Regions from separate parts of the Rothia sp. HMSC058E10 genome, predicted to be linked through region 1. Evidence: riboswitches for the same ligand, from Rfam matches in the RefSeq annotation. Region 1 holds a riboswitch; each other region holds the start of a gene.
The links. Region 1 has a riboswitch for S-adenosylmethionine ahead of HMPREF2609_RS02445 (bifunctional o-acetylhomoserine/o-acetylserine sulfhydrylase). Riboswitches for the same ligand answer to the same signal wherever they lie in the genome.
Positions count from the first base shown of each region.

Region 1 (4,192 bases):
AATGGACCCGCCGTCGGTGGATTCGCCGCGGTTTGCCTGCCGCCCAAAGCGATGCTCCAACTCGGCTGGGCTGCGGTAGGTGGTGTGGGCTATGCGCCTCGCCAGCGCGAGCCCGGCCGTGGGTGCCGATCCCCCATAATAATCGCCGGAAGCAAAATTGGCATCAGCACGGATGGCGAGGTTCTGGGTGTGAGCCCAGGAAATCTGTTCGGCAGTGGCGGCGGGGCCGGCGGCGATGACCGCGCATCCACGTACCAGCTCGGGGAAGGTTGCCGCCCATTCGATAGCGCGTGCCCCGCCGAGCGATCCTCCGATTACATGGTGAAAACTCTTAATCCCCAACCGGGCGATAAGTTCGGCTTCGGCTCGTACCGAGTCGCGAATAGTGACGTGAGGAAAGCGTGACCCCCAGGGTTTCCCGGCACCCGGGTACCCCTCGGGTACGATACTTGCCGGACCGGTCGAGCCGTAGCATCCACCCAAGATATTGGGGGCTATCACAAAATACTTGGTAGTATCGACCACCGCACCCGGCCCCACAATACCTTCCCACCAACCATCACTTTCGACCGCACGGATACTGGGTGCAGGCATATCTGATGTGGGAATCCCTCGCGAAACATGGGTGTCGCCGGTGAGGGCGTGCAGAATAAGAATCGCGTTGTCCCCAGCTTCGTTAAGAGTCCCCCACGTCTCGTAGCTAATGTTCACCTGTGGAAGCACGGTACCGTTTTCGAGGGTGAAATCACCGATCGCCATCTGCCGCAGGTACCCCTGAGCGCTGGGATACTGCAGCTGCGACAGATAGGTGGCGTGTACGGTATTTTCCGTCATGTTTTCTCCTGGGTAACCGGTAGTTTTGGTAATGGCAGGCGAGAAACCGATACCGCGACCGGGCACTTACTGTGCAGCCCGGTCGCGACGGTGCAGGTTAGGCGTTCAGAGTCGCAAAACCCAATTCTAGGTCTGCGATAATATCGTCAATATTCTCGATCCCTACGGCGAGGCGCACAAAGTTTTTGCTCACCCCAATTGCCTCTAGCTCTTCCTCGGAAAGCTGCGAGTGGGTGGTGGATGCGGGATGAATAACAAGCGAACGTACATCGCCGATATTCGCCACATTGGAATGCAGCTGCAGAGCATCCACAAAGGTGCGAGTCTGTTCCAGGTCGGCGTCTTTGAGGGTGAATCCCACGACGGCGCCCGGCCCCTTCGGCAGGTACTTCTGGGCTCGCTCGTACCAGGGCGAGGAAGGCAGACCGGCCCAGATCACCTGATCGACCAGCGGATGCTCCTCCAACCAGTTTGCGACCTTGGTCGCGTTCTCGATATGGCGTTCGATGCGCAGGGAAAGAGTCTCCAGACCGATACCAATGTTGAAGGCGTTGGTTGGAGAGATCGCCGCCCCGGTGTCGCGCAGAAGCGAAACCCGCGCCTTGAGAATATAGGAAAGGTTCGCACCAAAAGCGGAGTCTTTGCCCAAGTCACGGGCATAAACTAGACCGTGGTAACCGGGGGCAGGTTCGTTGAACTTGGGGAACTTTTCGGGATTGGCTCCATAGTCGAAATTCCCGGAGTCCACGATAACGCCGCCGATTGAGGTGCCGTGCCCACCCAGATATTTTGTGGCGGAATGGATTACAACATCCGCACCAAATTCGATGGGGCGCACCAGATATGGGGTGGGAACAGTGTTATCAACGATTAGGGGAACGCCATTGTCGTGGGCGATCTGGGCGATAGGCTCGATGTCGAGCACATCATTCCGGGGGTTAGGTACGGTTTCTCCGTAGAAGAGTTTCGTGTTGGGGCGAACCGCATCGCGCCATTGCTGCAGGTCGTCCGGGTTTTCAACAAACGTAGTTTCAACGCCGAGGTCGGCAAGCGTGTATTTAAGTAGGTTGTAGGTTCCCCCATAAATCGATGGGGAAGCCACGATATGGTCGCCCGCGCCCGCAATATTAAGAATCGCATAGGTAATAGCCGCTTGGCCTGAGGCCAGCAAAAGCGCCCCTACTCCCCCTTCAAGGGATGCGATGCGGTTTTCGATAACCTCTTGGGTGGGGTTGTTCAGACGGGTATAGATAGGCCCAAGCTCTGTGAGAGCAAAACGGTTAGCGGCCTGTTCTGCGTTCTCGAAAACGAACGAGGTGGTCTGGTAGATAGGTAACGCCCGAGCTCCCGTTGCAGCATCCGGTGCCTGCCCCGCGTGAATCTGGCGGGTTTCAAATTTCCAACCGGCGGGATTGGCGGGAGTCGGGACTGTAGTGTTGCTCATGCGAAGCTCCTTGTAATAGTTCAGGGGGCCGCATGCCGATTTCGGTACAGAGTTCTTAGGCTTTCTTCTCTGCAAACGAAAAAACGATGTACCAGAATCGGGCACATCGGTCCCGCGCTTGCGTTGTACTTTGTGTTCAACGCCTGGTCCTCACCCAGGGCACCCCACCGCGGAGGAGGGTTGCCGGCCAGCTAGCTGGGGCTTATCACTGGCTCTCATGACCTGCATCTAGAGTTTCATAGGAAGCGCACATGGTCAAGCCGGATGCGCGTTTTCGGCGCATTGTTGCAAAGATGACGTTTTATGAACTGTTTTCACGACAGCCTATTGTTTGGGAGAAACACCAATACTTATGCGCTTGTGACCGTGCCTATGTTGTACCCGAACCGCTAAAGCCATGTGATCTGCCGTTAGCCGTCGCTAAATTACCATCAGCGTAGGCAATCGTGAGCCATGCTACACTGGTGGAAGCCTTGAATCTAGGAGTGATGAGGTATGACTTCCCGCTAAAGTCGCACCGGCTCGCGGAATGCCCGCCCAGATGGTGGGCTCTAAAAATTTCAGAAATAACCCTGCTTTGGTTCGATACATTTCAGAAGCGCATAGTGAGCGCTTGGGACACCAAAGTTCTGAGGGTTTTATTGTTATACCTTCCGCACCTGCAGCCGGTGACTTGGGATTATTCAGGCACTAAGAAGTGCCTCTCTCACGACTTATTCATCTCACCCGTCCCACGTATTGCAGGCGTGCGAACACCATGCTCAAGCGGCTTCGGGTGACTAAGCACCGCAAGGTTTTATCACAATGTCTACAATTCTTGACGCGGCACAGCTATGCCGCACCTTTGGCAAGGGTGAACGCGCTTTCACCGCTGTCGATAATGTTTCACTCAGCATAAGTTCCGGCGAAATTCATGCTCTGCTCGGTCCCAATGGAGCGGGGAAAACAACGGTTGTACAGATGTGCGCAACACTGCTGACTCCCACAAGCGGTACCGTTCGCATCGACGGGGTGGATGCGCTTGCACACCCCCAGCGTGCGCGCGCATCCCTAGGGCTTGTACTCGGCGGGGATACCGGGTTCTATCCGCGAGCATCCGCCCGCGATAATCTTCTCTTCTTCGCCGACCTTGCCGGAGTTAGCGCGCGCAAACGCCGTACCCAGGTGGCGAGCGCTTTGGAACGGGTCGATCTTGCAGATGTCGCCGCGAAGAAGGTACAAGAGTTTTCCCGCGGTATGAAACAACGTCTGCACATCGCGCGGGCACTGCTGGGCGAGCCAAAACTGCTGCTTTTGGATGAGCCGACGAATGGGCTTGACCCAGATATTTCGCTGACAATACGCCAGCTAATTCGCGCCCTCGCTGATGACGGCACCGCCATTTTACTCACGAGCCATCTGCTGGGCGAGATTGAGGAGTTAGCGCATCGGGTCACGGTCATCGGTGCCGGTCGCATGGCGGTTTCGGGCACAGTGGCGGATATTACCGCGCACGCCGGGATCTCCGTTACCACCGTGGGGCGTGTGGATGCGAATGCCGGGCCGGTGCTTCAAGAACTTGCTCGGTCTTTGGGCGATGCGGGAACAGTGTTGCTGACCCCGCGCGGCAGCGAGTGGGAGATCACCGTGTACTGGAATGAACGTTCTGTTTCGGAAAAGCCGCACCCCTTCAGTACCGAACACGCAGAGGCTCTGCTGACCCGTATTCTCGCTGAGCGTGAGGTTCAGATGCTCACACCACTGTATACTCGCCCAGCCACTCTCGAAGAGGCATACCTGGCCATGGCGGAAGGACTGAAACGATGAACCGGCAACTTCGCTTGATGTCTTTTTCTCTGCGCCAATTCCTCACAGTTCCCTACTTCCTACAATTACTGCTGCTGAGTACCTTTGGGGCGACGGCCCTGCAGGCGC
Region 1 is NZ_KV797613.1:63,804-67,995, reverse strand. Features, by position in the region: gene HMPREF2609_RS02450 (homoserine O-acetyltransferase MetX) at 1-834, opposite strand, end outside; gene HMPREF2609_RS02445 (bifunctional o-acetylhomoserine/o-acetylserine sulfhydrylase) at 932-2,278, opposite strand; SAM riboswitch class IV at 2,388-2,501, opposite strand; gene HMPREF2609_RS02440 (ABC transporter ATP-binding protein) at 3,083-4,084, shown strand; gene HMPREF2609_RS02435 (hypothetical protein) at 4,102-4,192, shown strand, end outside.

Region 2 (4,192 bases), on a different contig from region 1:
ACGGGCACATCATCAATCTTACCGTTGTGATTAAAGTCTATGTTTCGATCTGCAGGTTTGCCCTCATAGAGGTATCCGCGAGCTTTGAAGCCGAACCCGCGCCGCTCACTGAGCGCCGACTCATCAAGGCTTAGCGCGTCCGTCTGGGAGTACCCAAAATAGAACGTTCCGTCTTTCTTAGGAACACCAGTGAGCTGGTAATCGTAGTTCATCACACTGAAGTAATGGGGTTTGCCGTTCTCACTATCATTGCCGCCGTGATCAAGACCCAAATTATGCCCAAGCTCGTGTAGGAAAGTGCCCACGCGAATATCGCTGCTGGCGCCACCCCAGTAGGTTTTCCCGACGGTCACGATAAACCCGGCTTTGTTCTTGTACCCCAAGCCCGATGAGCTGTTATGTCCGTGGTAATCACCCCAGATCATGTAATGGAAAATGCCCTCGCGGGCAGGGTTGAAATGACGGGCCTTAATACGTGCCCAATCGCCCATATTCCGCAGTCCCTGATGCGGCACCTCATTACCGCCGCCCAGATTGTACTTAGCGCTTCGGGCGGACCCAGCGTCTAGGTGCAGGTTAATGCCCGGTTTTCGATCAGGATTACTGATATTAAGTGTGGCGAAGGATTGCACGATTCGGTCCAAATCTTCTTCGCTGCCGAGCTCACCGGGCATGTAATCCATCTCGACGAATACGTCCTTATGGTTAGGGTTCGCACCCATCGCGGGATAATCGACGTCAATAGCGCCGTCACCATCGGCATCGTAACCGTACATCTCCCAAGAATCGAGAATACCATCGCCATCAGTGTCATAGGCGGGAACCGAGGCAGCGGAGGTGGGCAGGATATTCAGCAGCACCAGGCTGGCAACCGCCAGCGTCATGTGCGCCGTGCGACGCATCTTCATGAGAGTGAGTCCTTTAGATATGTATATGTTGAGTGAATACGAAATCTTCATATCGGCAGCCCGCAAGCCCAGAATGATGCGCCCATGCGGCGGTGAAACACAGAGACTCGCCGGAACATACACGCGACAATAGGCCCGAAATGAGCGCGGAATACAGAATATCTTCCGCATAATTTGAGGATGCTCAGATCCGGGTGAGTGAGCGTTTTATCGTAAAGATTTCATGTTTATCTTATATTGTTTAGGATTTCTGGGGTATATCCCGTAAAATTATTACTGGCGTGTAATCCGAGCGCCACTTATTCACCCAACCACTCATAGGAGTCATTGTGACCCACGCATCTACGCGGGGAGGTCTAACGCGCCGTCGTGTTCTGGCGGGCGCCGCATGGACAACCCCAATTATTGTTTCTTCCGCTGTAGTTCCGGCTTATGCGGCTTCGTATGATGACACACGCCCTGACTACGGTATTTTTACCCAGGCGTTCGTCACCCACCAGGAACTAGACACTAACAGTTTCCTGGGGCTAGATTCATTTAGCGGCCCGGTTGAGAACGAGCAGGCCAATGTTCCAGCAGGTTCCAGTGGTCTCTACTCGGCTGGCGGCGGTAAGTTTACCCCCGGCGGCAGCATCGGCAAGGCAAAGTGGGGCGGTGCAGGTTTCTGGTTCTCAGCACCCAAGGCAACCACTAAAGACGGCAAGCAGACATACTACTCGGGCACCACTACCCTACTCGCCGGTGCGCGCCTGCGCTTGGAGCACCGTTTCGTTTTCCCCGACTGGGCCGAGATCGACGGGGCAGAACCTCCGGGCTGGAATAAAAATACTGACGATTTTGCGGTTTCCCTCGCCGTTAACCCCACGTCAGAAAACGGCGATAATCCCCAGCTCGTCGCCTTCAACGGTGGTGCTATGTACGGTTACTTCAGCGAGATGACCGCCAACGGCAATGAGCTGATAGGCTACGTCGATATTACGCTTGACCATGATGTTGTAGCTTCCAGTCATAACGGCGGCGGGACTCAGGTCTACAACCAGATCTTGGCCAGCCAGTTCGGTACACATTTTGAAGATTTCTATCTCGAACGCTACGGTGTGACCACCACCTTGACGATCCTCAGCGGCACTCTGCGCTACGAACCTGAGAATGGTGCCCCCAAGAGTGATATTGACCTGACCGGTCAGCAGGCTGTGGCATCCATCGATCATGTTGGCGAACCTGAGAATCCAGATCCGAGCACTCCCAGCGACAAGTCAAAGTCCAACTCGACGGGATCAACGGGTGACCAGAAAAACAAGGATCAAGAGAGCGACTTCACCGTCCGTAACGATATTCAGATCGATCCTAACGACTGGTTATCCGGGCAGAAAAACCCTAACGGAGCCTCGAAAGGCTCAACCAACGCACAAAAACAGAACTAATCGGTAATTTTGGGTGAGTAAACGGCACTCCCGCCGGGTAAATCCTCTTGACGAGGCGCATCCCGGTGGGAGTGTTTTTCTTGTATTGTTCGCGAGCAGGTGGTTTTTGACCCGAGCAGGTAGGAGAATCCTACCTTGTCGGCAAAATCCTACCTGCTCGCGGGTATAGGGCGTGGGGTGGATGGCGGGCGCAATATTGCGGAATGTTACGAACGTGGCGCATACACGCGCAATATGACGGGGTGTCTTTGCACCTGCGCCAGCTACAAGGTTTACTAGATTGGTAATCCATCTAGAGCGACCGAGAGACCTGGCTCGACGACGTCGCAGCAACCTCGCCTGCGGTGGCGCATCATGCGCCTTCATAACGCCGAAGGTGCTAACGCCAGCAACCGATGGGAGATACTGTGGGACTTCCCTCCCCTTTTTCATTCACGAATCCTCTAGCACCCACCCCCAACCCCGCGCACGAATCTGACGAGGCGCGGGTAGCGTTCTGGGAAAAACAAGCCGAGCGCTTAAGCTGGGGCAAGACTTGGGACAACGCACACACCTTCCAGAAACCGCAGGTTATCGGAACCGATGCTGAGGGCATCGAAGAATACTCCGTACCCGAGATTAAGTGGTTCGAGGGCGGCAAACTCAACGTCGCCTACAACTGCGTGGACCGCCATGTGGAGGCGGGCCGCGGCGACAAAGTAGCCCTCTATTTCGAGGGCGAACCCGGCGATCGTGAAGCTATCACCTACGCCGAACTGCAGCGACGCATCGCCCGCGCCGCCAACGGCCTGCTCAAACTCGGCGTGCGTAAAGGCGACCGCGTGGTGATCTACCTGCCGGTTATTCCCGAAACCATTATCTTCACGCTTGCGTGCGTGCGCATCGGCGCAATTCACTCACTCGTATTTGGTGGGTTCTCGGCGGAGGCGCTGAAATTCCGGGTGGAAGACACCGGCGCGAAGGTTCTGATCACCACCGACGGGCAGAACCGCCGCGGCAAGGTCGTGCCCGTGAAGGTGAATGCCGATGAAGCATGCTCGGGTGAGAACAATATCGAGCATGTGATCGTGGTGGACCGGACAAGCGCCGCAGACCCCGTGGCGCACGCGCAGGTTCCTTGGACGACCGGGCGCGATATTTGGTATCACGACCTGGTGGACGATCAGCCCGATACCCATGAGTACGAGCTGCATGATGCCGAGGACCCGCTGTTTATCATTTATACCTCTGGCACCACGGGCAAGCCCAAGGGCCTGGTGCACACGATGGCGGGGTATTTGGTGCAGACCGCATACACTCACGCGCTGCTGTACGATCTGCTGCCGGACTATGTGGATGACGACGGGGTGCTGCGCCCCGATGAGCTGTCTGCCGTGAACGACCCGGCGAAGGTTGAATCGACTGTGCATTGGTGTACCGCCGATCTCGCGTGGGTGACCGCGCACACCTACGAAATCTATGGTCCGCTCGTGAATGGGGTTACCGAGGTTATTTTCGAGGGTACCCCCAATACTCCGCATTATGGCCGTCATTTCGAGGTTATCGAACGCTACGGCGTCACCAATTACTACACCGCTCCAACCCTGATTCGTTCCCTCATGGGGGCTTTTCCTGACGGCCCCGAACCCGGAAAATACGACTTCTCAACTGTGCGTCTGCTCGGGTCTGTGGGCGAGTCCATTAACCCTCAGGCGTGGAAGTGGCTGCGCAAGCACGTGGGGGGGGGTACCGCATCGTTTATCGATACGTGGTGGCAGTCCGAAACCGGCTCGACCATATGCTCCCCGCGACCACATGACCCCGCCTTCGCGCCCGAAGGGGCCTTCCCCGAAGGTACCCCGCGCTGCACTCCCCTTCCCG
Region 2 is NZ_KV797643.1:24,281-28,472, reverse strand. Features, by position in the region: gene HMPREF2609_RS09535 (zinc metalloprotease) at 1-908, opposite strand, end outside; gene HMPREF2609_RS09530 (hypothetical protein) at 1,238-2,332, shown strand; SAM riboswitch class I at 2,618-2,734, shown strand; gene HMPREF2609_RS09525 (AMP-binding protein) at 2,740-4,192, shown strand, end outside.
Region 2: linked by a shared signal. The riboswitch ahead of HMPREF2609_RS09525 (AMP-binding protein) and the one ahead of HMPREF2609_RS02445 (bifunctional o-acetylhomoserine/o-acetylserine sulfhydrylase) in region 1 are both predicted to bind S-adenosylmethionine.

Region 3 (4,192 bases), on a different contig from region 1:
TGCCGCACCCGGTTATCTTCGCGGGTTTCCCATCCCAAGGCGGCATGAAGAGCCAGGTCAGGAGCGGAATCTTCACTCACGGCAGCCTCTGCGTTCTGTCGGGATTCGGCCTCAACGGCTCCGGCGTGTACCCTCACCCGGGCGGGTGGTAAAACCGCAGTGGTTACCTCAAACCCTTCGAGAAGAACCGGCAGGCCAATCTGCTCTGCGCGCGCCAGAACATCCCACAGCAGCGTGGAATTCGTGGCGGTAAGCGAAATCCAGTCCCGATGCGAAGAGTACATATTCTGCCACGGGCGCGCGATAGCGTATATTTCGGCAAAGAACCGTTCGTGCTCAGGATACACCTCGTGACGACCGACCGGCCCACCCACGCTGGAGGCGAAGGTCTCCCAGCTGAGCCCGCCCTTGATCCAGCGCCCGGTTTTGGACTGCATCAGTGGCCGCGCCAACAAATTGATAGGCGGGGTTGCACCGGGAATATTGCGCCCGCGCGCATACGAACCCGAAATGCTGAAGGAAAGATCGAGCGCCCCCGGAACCCGTGCCGAATCAATACCGGATGCTTCGCCCCGGGCGGCGAGAACCTGCGCCATATCGCGCCGCCACACCGAAATTTTCGAGGGCGAAGAATGCGTATTCTCGTGGTCGTTCAGGGGGAGAGGTTCGGGGTCGGTGGTGAGCGAGCTTGCCGAACGAATCGCCCCGGATGCGCGCAAGGCCGCCAGGGGATCGTCGGCTGTCTCCGCAACCTGTCGCACGGTATCTTCTGGCCTCTCCGGGTTCATAGACTGGCGGATGCGGCCACCAGGCGCATTGTCGAGGGCTTTCCGCGCGGTCTTGGCACGGTCGAGTGCAGTGAGCATGAGGGCGACGGCGTGCTTGCAGTCGGCGGCGACCGGGCATGTGCATCGTGCGTTGAAAAGATTGGAATCGGCGTCAGAACCCGGGAAGAAGCGAATATCTACCTCATAGGGGATAGGGGTACTCCCGTTCACCAGGCCTTCCAGCGTGTTTTCGTCTTCGTCGTAGGTGTAGCGCACCACTTCACGCTGACGGGCATAAGCAAGCCCGCGCTGGTATGCCTTATGCCCCGCCTGCCGAATAATCTGCGCAACGGTGACGGGGATATCGGGGAAAGGGTTTGGCGTGCTCACCGTTCCATTATCTCAACGGTGTCAAAGAAGCGCGCGGTAATTCGTTATGAGGTCTGTCCAAGATGGGCTGAGCGTTTCTTACGTGTATTCCTAGTCGTCGTTGTGAAGAGCAGAATTAAGGCGATAATGCCGGTGAGGAATCCGGTGCCTAGGAACCATAGGCTCAGATTATTAGTCGCCATGACGAGGGGACTTGCTCCTGCGGGATCGATGCCCTTCCACTCGAAGGCGTGGTATTCCACGAGTGAGCCCCAGCCTGCCAGGATGAACAAGCCAAACCCAATGATCAGAAAAATTGCGGCCACTATCCCCATGATCTGTACAGTCTTTTTCACAGTTATCACTCTTTCTTTCCGGAAGCGTAAAGCAGGCGTGACATGGTGATATATCAGAGGCAAGATAAATTTCTGTACATTACCCAGTGTGCCGTGATTCTTCTCGAATGTGTAGACCTGCTCTGAAGACCTAAAACTTCACACTACGCCACCATGAGGTGGTTATATACAGATACGCACCCATAGTCACGTTATGTAAATCACAAGAATTTGATGGGTTCGCACGTTTACAGATTCCTGAAAGCTGTTGTAACCTGGATTCAGCTTCAAGAGTTTCGACTGATAAGCTCCGACTATGGTCGAACGCCAACCCCATGTTCACGGGTGGCTCGGATGACGAAGCGGTTTGTATTCGCCGCCTCAGGTGGCACTTGGTACAGGCAAGAGCAACGCGAAAGGAACGCGCATTCGGCGCATGGTTGTCAATGTACAACAGCTCTTCATCTCCAGCATCCCCCCTTACTCCTGCACGCTCTTATCAGGAAAATCTGCGTGCCGCATCCGTACCCGCACGCGGCGGTTACCAGGCAGTAAGTATTCAGGACTACGCACGTATTTCTTCTAAGCGCGACGAATTCCTCAATTTTCTGCTTCTTCCCAACCCCGAGGGTATTCCCGCCGTCGAATATGCCGGTCTGCGCGTAGCATAGGGGTATGAGCGCCTCAGGACTGCTTCTCGACTCGGATGTACTCGCCGAGATCCGCAAAGCCACACCAGATCCCAAAGTTGTTGCTTTTCTGCGCCACCGCGCCTATAAACACCTCTACATTTCGGTGCTGAGCGTAGGCGAGCTCAAAGGACTCTACCCCTATCCAGAGACCGACCGCTGGATTGCTGAACTTCTCGACAGGTTTGCCGACCACATCATCAACGTGGATGCGCGCGTAAGCCTCGAATGGGCAGGACGCAGCGCCCCGCGCGGCACCCACAGTCACGGATGTAAAGATGCCGAACCCCTGCCCACCGCCGCCCTCGAAGGTCTGATGGCGGCGAGTGCCCAAGCTCATGACCTCGAAATCGTTTCCTCAAAGGCTGAGGTGTACCGGTCCTGGGGCGTACCCGCAGTGAATCCGTGGATCGAAGACTAATTGTCCGTCCCGTATTTCGCTGTAAGCGCCGGGGGAGTACCTGCGTGTTCGAGAAGACCGTGAGAAATGCTCGGCACAATTATCTGTACCTGCCGCTGCAGCGGTGAGAGCGTATCAGTAACGTTCGTGTAACCCCTATGTTCACGGTGAGCGGTTAACGAAGGTTAGCCGCCAATTAACCGGAACTATTTCCCCGAAAGCCCAGCAGGCTCACACGCGCTGGCGGGTTTCATGGCATGATGGAAGAACGATGAAAAGTAGCTCTTCTACATCCCGGTATTCTGCCCCTATGCCACTCTGGCTGCAGGGCATCGTTGAATTAGTTTTTACCGCCGCGCTTTCTTTCGGGCTTGTGCTCGTTCTGCTCATGGCGGTGTGGTTTACCAACGGTTTTAACCGCATGGATTTTCCCGCACTCGCAACTCTTGCCTCCCACCTGTGGCTGCTCATGCACGGTGTGCCGCTGAATATTCCGAATGCGTTCGGTATTATCTTGCCGCACGGCATGCTCACACTGGTGCCCATGGGGCTGAGCATCATTCCGGTGCTCCTATGCTTTAGGTCTGGGCGGAAATTGGCGCGCGCATCCTATGAAGGGGAATTCTTCAAACCCGTACTATTAGGGTGCGCTGCCTACGGTATTTTTGCTGCCGTCGCCTTTGCGTGGGCAAGCACTGAACGGCACCTGCTGGGTATTGTTGGTGCGGCGTTGATTCCGCAGATAGTGGTGCTGGTCGGGTTGATCTGGGGCGGCTACTATGAATCGCGTTCGCTCGCCCGTATGGTGGGCGTGAACACCGCTGAACAGATTTCGCAGATGAGCCAGTACTCGCGGTGGGCGAGCTCCTATGTGTGGTCGATTGTGCGTGCCTCCATGGTGGCGATTTTCTCGCTCATTATGGGCGGTGCTTTAGTGCTGGTGATCGCCATGATGACGCGCTGGTCGCAGATTGCAACAATCTACCAGGAACTTCACGCCGGGCCGGTGGGGGCGCTCGCGGTGACCCTGCTGCAGCTTGGTTACCTTCCGAACTTGGTGATTTACGCGATGTCGTGGACTACCGGCGCCGGGTTCGCGTTCGGCGTTGACACGCATGTGGGCTGGTCGCAGACGACGATGGGCGATCTTCCGCTCTTTCCGGTTCTGGGTGCTATCCCTGAGAGCCTGGGCTGGATAGGGTATGCGGGTCTGGCGGTTTCGCTGGGCGCCGGGACCGTTGCCGGTTGGTGGTTCTTGCGTGAAGGTGAAGACCACGTGGATGAGTGGATCACCATGAAGGTACGTTACCGAGTGATTGCGTTGCCGCTTTCTTCGCTCGTGTTGGGTTCGCTGGTGGGCGTGCTCTGTGGCGTGTGGGCTTATATTTTGGGTTGGATTTCCAGCGGATCGTTGGGTGTGGGGCGTTTTACCGAGGTAGGCGCATCGCCCGCAGCTTTCGCCGTGGCGACCGCAATAACCCTGGGTGCGGGTACTGCGTTGGGTAACCTGCTGTGCCATGTGCTTCTGCCCGACAGCAGTCGCGAGCTGCCGCGTTTTGCCGATGAACGTCCCAATCTGGGCAGTCGCATGAGCGAGATGCTGCAGCAGCGTCGCGCGGCGCGGGCGGAGCG
Region 3 is NZ_KV797640.1:118,541-122,732, reverse strand. Features, by position in the region: gene HMPREF2609_RS08005 (DEAD/DEAH box helicase) at 1-1,157, opposite strand, end outside; gene HMPREF2609_RS08000 (hypothetical protein) at 1,202-1,492, opposite strand; SAM riboswitch class IV at 1,757-1,885, shown strand; gene HMPREF2609_RS07995 (nuclease PIN) at 1,864-2,142, shown strand; gene HMPREF2609_RS07990 (PIN domain-containing protein) at 2,147-2,581, shown strand; gene HMPREF2609_RS07985 (cell division protein PerM) at 2,871-4,192, shown strand, end outside.
Region 3: linked by a shared signal. The riboswitch ahead of HMPREF2609_RS07995 (nuclease PIN) and the one ahead of HMPREF2609_RS02445 (bifunctional o-acetylhomoserine/o-acetylserine sulfhydrylase) in region 1 are both predicted to bind S-adenosylmethionine.

Region 4 (4,192 bases), on a different contig from region 1:
TTTCCTCAAGTGAACGCGCAATGTCCGCAATTTCGGCATCAGCACGTTCGGCGGGGCGGATGCGCCGCATAATAGCGCGCGCATCCTCGGTGCGCCCCTGCGCGATAAGCCAGCGTGGGGATTCGGGCATGCGCAGCATACCGATGAAAAGCGCGAGCGCAGGCAGGGCGCAGACGGCGAACATCCACCGCCATACGCTATCGTGTTCGCCCCAGAGGTTGCCGATGATGGCATTCACGATGAATGCGGCTAGCTGCCCTCCGACGACCATGAGTTCGTTACGCCCGGAGAGTGAGCCGCGAATTTCGTAGGGTGCAAGTTCGGCGAGGAATACGGGTACGACTGCGGATGCGCCTCCCACAGCGAGCCCGAGCATCGTACGACCCATCAACAGTACAGCAATGCTGGGAGTGAAGACGCATGCGAGCGCGCCCGCGATGAAGAGGATTGAGAGTCCGATGATGGTTCTGCGTCGTCCGATGGCATCTGAGATGCGCCCGGTGACCATGGCTCCGAGGGCGGCAGCGAAGGCGAGGGAGCCTGTGACCCAGCCTTGAATGGTGTTGTCCATGCCGAGTTCGCGACTCATGGGGTCGAGGGCGCCGTTGATAACGCCGGTATCGTACCCGAAGAGGAGCCCACCGAAGGTTGCCACCAGCGCGATAACCCCTAGACGGCGGGTGTGCGCGCCCTGCCCGAGCGGGGGTAGTGCACTGGCGCGGTTCGGCGGCTCGGTGGTGATGCTCATGCGGGTATTTTTATCTTTCATGCGGGTCTTGTACGGCACAGGTTGAGAGACCGCACAGTCTTTAAACGCTTGCTGGCTTGGGTATATTCCGGATTAGTTATATTTCCAGCTGGCTATATTCACGGCTGCTCAGAAAAGCGCGATGCTTTCGGGCGCCGGGAAAATCTCGTTGAGCCGCACCAGTTCGTCATCGTTGAAACGCACGCTTGCGGCCTGCGCGTTTGCGTGTACTTGTTCGGGGGCGGTTGCCCCGGCGATCACGCTGGCGACGGGATTCTGCTGTTTGAGCCAAGAGATGGAGGCTTGAACCTCAGAGATCCCCAGATCGGCACAAAATTCGTGGTAGGCATCGAGTTGTTCCCAATCGGCTTGCGCGAGTACCTGCGCTTTGGAGTGCGACAGACGTGACCCTGCAGGGATGCTGTCGCGGCGGTATTTTCCGGTCAAAAGCCCGTTGGCGAGCGGGAAATACGGGAGAACCCCGAGCCCGAAGTGGCGGGCGGCGGGAAGAATTTCGAGTTCGGCACGGCGGTCCAGCAGGTTGTAGTGGTTTTCGGCGGCGATAAACCGCTCAGTGCCGAGTTCGCGGGCGAGGTGCTCGGCGTGGGCAAGCTGCCACCCCGCAAAGTTGGAGTGCCCCAGGTAACGCACCTTTCCGCTGGTCACGAGCGTGTCGAGCGCAGACAGGGTCTCTTCCAGCGGGGTGTTCGGGTCGGGGCTGTGGTAGAAATACAGGTCAATGTACTCGGTTCCCAGGCGGCGCAGTGAACCTTCGACGGCACGCATGATGTATCGGCGTGAGCCGCGTGCATCCCAGTCGTTGCCGTTGAGGGTACCAGTAGGGAGCCCGAATTTGGTGACGATGATCAGGTCATCGCGGTTGAGGTTGAGTTTGCGCATCGCGGTACCGAACATGGTTTCTGAAAGCCCGGGTTCGGCACCGTACAGGTCGGCAATATCGAAGAAGCCGATGCCCGCCTCGACTGCGGCGGCGATAACGGCATTGGTGCCTTCCTGAGTTTGAGTGGGGGTGCCGGGGCGTCCCAGGTTGTTGCAGCCGATTCCGACGGAGGGCACGACCAGCCCGGAGTTACCCAGGCGTGCATATGCGGGAGATTCGATGCGTTCCATACATTTACTCTACCGTGTTTGACAGTATGTGGTCGCAACATGACGTTCACGGCGCTCTGCAACTCCCTAGAGTAAGACCGGAAGCAGATAAAGAAGGGCCCCGACATATGCGCATATCCTGTGAACCTGCAGACTCACGGGTAGAGGCGGTCGGGGGACTCTTGCACATAGTTTACACGACATGTTTTCTCAGAACAATACCCGGTTTTTTCCTTGTAGAATGCCTTCTCCCGCGAGCAGATAGTTTTGTGATGAGCAGATAACATTCCGCTATCTGCTCGTCGAAATATTATCTGCTCGCGGCTGAACTTGCGGCCAAATCAGGTGGAGGTTTCAATTCGCCGATCCGCACCTCCGCGAGCCCGTATGACGTATTGTTTCGCCGCATCCCACAATATTAAGCGGTTATGACCGCTCGACGACATGTGTTGACATATTCTTGCTGACACCGCGCATCCTGCCTAGAATAGGAACGTTATCTATCCAGAGCGACCGAGAGATCTGGCTCTTAGACGTCGCAGCAACCTCGCCAGCCTCCACCCATTGGGTGGACGGACAAGGTGCTCCCGCCAGAACCGATAGAAGTGAATTCCCTTCGCGTCTTGCTAAGATTCGGCGTACCTTCGGGCACGCTTCTATCGGGTGAACACGGAGGAATGAAAATGACGACAGTTCACCCGGCTCTTTCTTACGAGCTGTATCCGCCACGGTCGCACGCAAGCTGCGATTCCCTGCTCAAAACCATTACCGAGCTTGAGCAAACCAACCCGGATTACGTTTCCGTCACCTATTCGGGCGATGCGCAGCGCCGCCAAAAGACGTTGGCTCTGCTCGATCACCTGGTACATGAAACATCGCTGAACCCGCTGGCACATCTAATCTGCGTGGGGCATTCCGTGGCCGATTTGGAACGCTCGGTTCGTCTGATTCTGGGGCTTGGAGTACGCGGGTTCTTGGCGCTGCGCGGCGATATTCCACCCGAAAACACGCGCTCGCTTGAGCTGCCTTTTGCCCGTTACCTGGTGGAGCTGATTCGCAGGGTGGAACGTGAGGATTTCGCGCATCTTGCCGCGGGGAAGGTATCGATTGGGGTTGCGGCATACCCGCATAAGCACCCCGAGTCTTCCTCGCTTCTTCAAGACATTGAGATTCTGCTTTCAAAGCAGCGTGCCGGGGCGGATTTCGCCATCACCCAGGTTTTCTTTGAGACCGAGCGCTATTCGGGGTTGGTGGATGCTGCGCGCCTTGCCGGGGTGGAGATGCCCATTATCCCCGGTATTATGCCCGTTACCTCGCTGACTCGGCTGACGAAGCTGTGCGAGCTTGCCGGGCTTGAAGTACCGCGCAAGCTGGCGCATCGCCTGGAAACCGCGAGTGAGCCGCGCGAGATGCACCGCATCGGCGTGGAACATGCACTCGACCAATGTCGCAAGGTGCTTGATGCTGGCGCCCCCGGCCTGCATTTCTTCACATTTAACGAGCATGAGGCTGTGCTGGACGTCCTCGAAGAACTCGACGTTCCGCGCTACTCGAACCGTTTCAAACTCCCCCTAAGCGATCTTCAATACCTCTAAACTCCCCTTTTATTTGACACCCTCCCACAGTAAGGAACTAGGATGACCCGCACCCCATTCCCCGCAGCAACCATCGTCGGTTACCCCCGCGTGGGCCGTTTCCGTGAGCTGAAGAAGGCACAGGAAGCGTTCTGGAAAGGCAAAATCACGCAGGATGAACTGCACCAGGCGGCCGCAGATGTGCAGCGCACCTACTATGACCGTGTGATCGAGCGCGGTCTTAGCGTAACCGATTCGTCTATCCCGGCGACTTTCTCGTACTACGATCAGGTGCTCGATGCCGTGCGCCTTTTCACCCTCGTGCCCAAGCGTCTTGCCGACGCCAAGGATGCGCGCGGCCTGCTCGATCTGCCCGGGTACTTTGCTCTAGCGCGCGGCACCGAGACGCTGCCTCCGCTGGAGATGACGAAATGGTTCGATACGAACTACCACTACTTGGTGCCCGAGATCGGTCCGGATACCGAGATCAAGCTGAATCTTGAGGCTATTGACGAGCAGCTTGAAGTCGCCAAGGAACATGGGGTGACGGTGCGCCCGCAGCTGGTCGGCCCGCTCACCCTGCTTCTCGGGGCAAAAGCCGAACAGGGTTCGCCCGAAGGGTTCACACCGCTGGATCGCCTGGACGATTTCGTGAAAGCCTACCAGCAGGTGCTCGCCGAGCTGGCGGCACGCGGCGTGCAGTGGGTGCAGCTCGACGAACCCGGCCTGACCGTGGACCGCGACATTCCCAACGCCAAAA
Region 4 is NZ_KV797630.1:73,539-77,730, forward strand. Features, by position in the region: gene HMPREF2609_RS06030 (sugar porter family MFS transporter) at 1-769, opposite strand, end outside; gene HMPREF2609_RS06035 (aldo/keto reductase) at 878-1,879, opposite strand; SAM riboswitch class I at 2,356-2,464, shown strand; gene HMPREF2609_RS06040 (methylenetetrahydrofolate reductase) at 2,542-3,453, shown strand; gene metE (5-methyltetrahydropteroyltriglutamate--homocysteine S-methyltransferase) at 3,496-4,192, shown strand, end outside.
Region 4: linked by a shared signal. The riboswitch ahead of HMPREF2609_RS06040 (methylenetetrahydrofolate reductase) and the one ahead of HMPREF2609_RS02445 (bifunctional o-acetylhomoserine/o-acetylserine sulfhydrylase) in region 1 are both predicted to bind S-adenosylmethionine.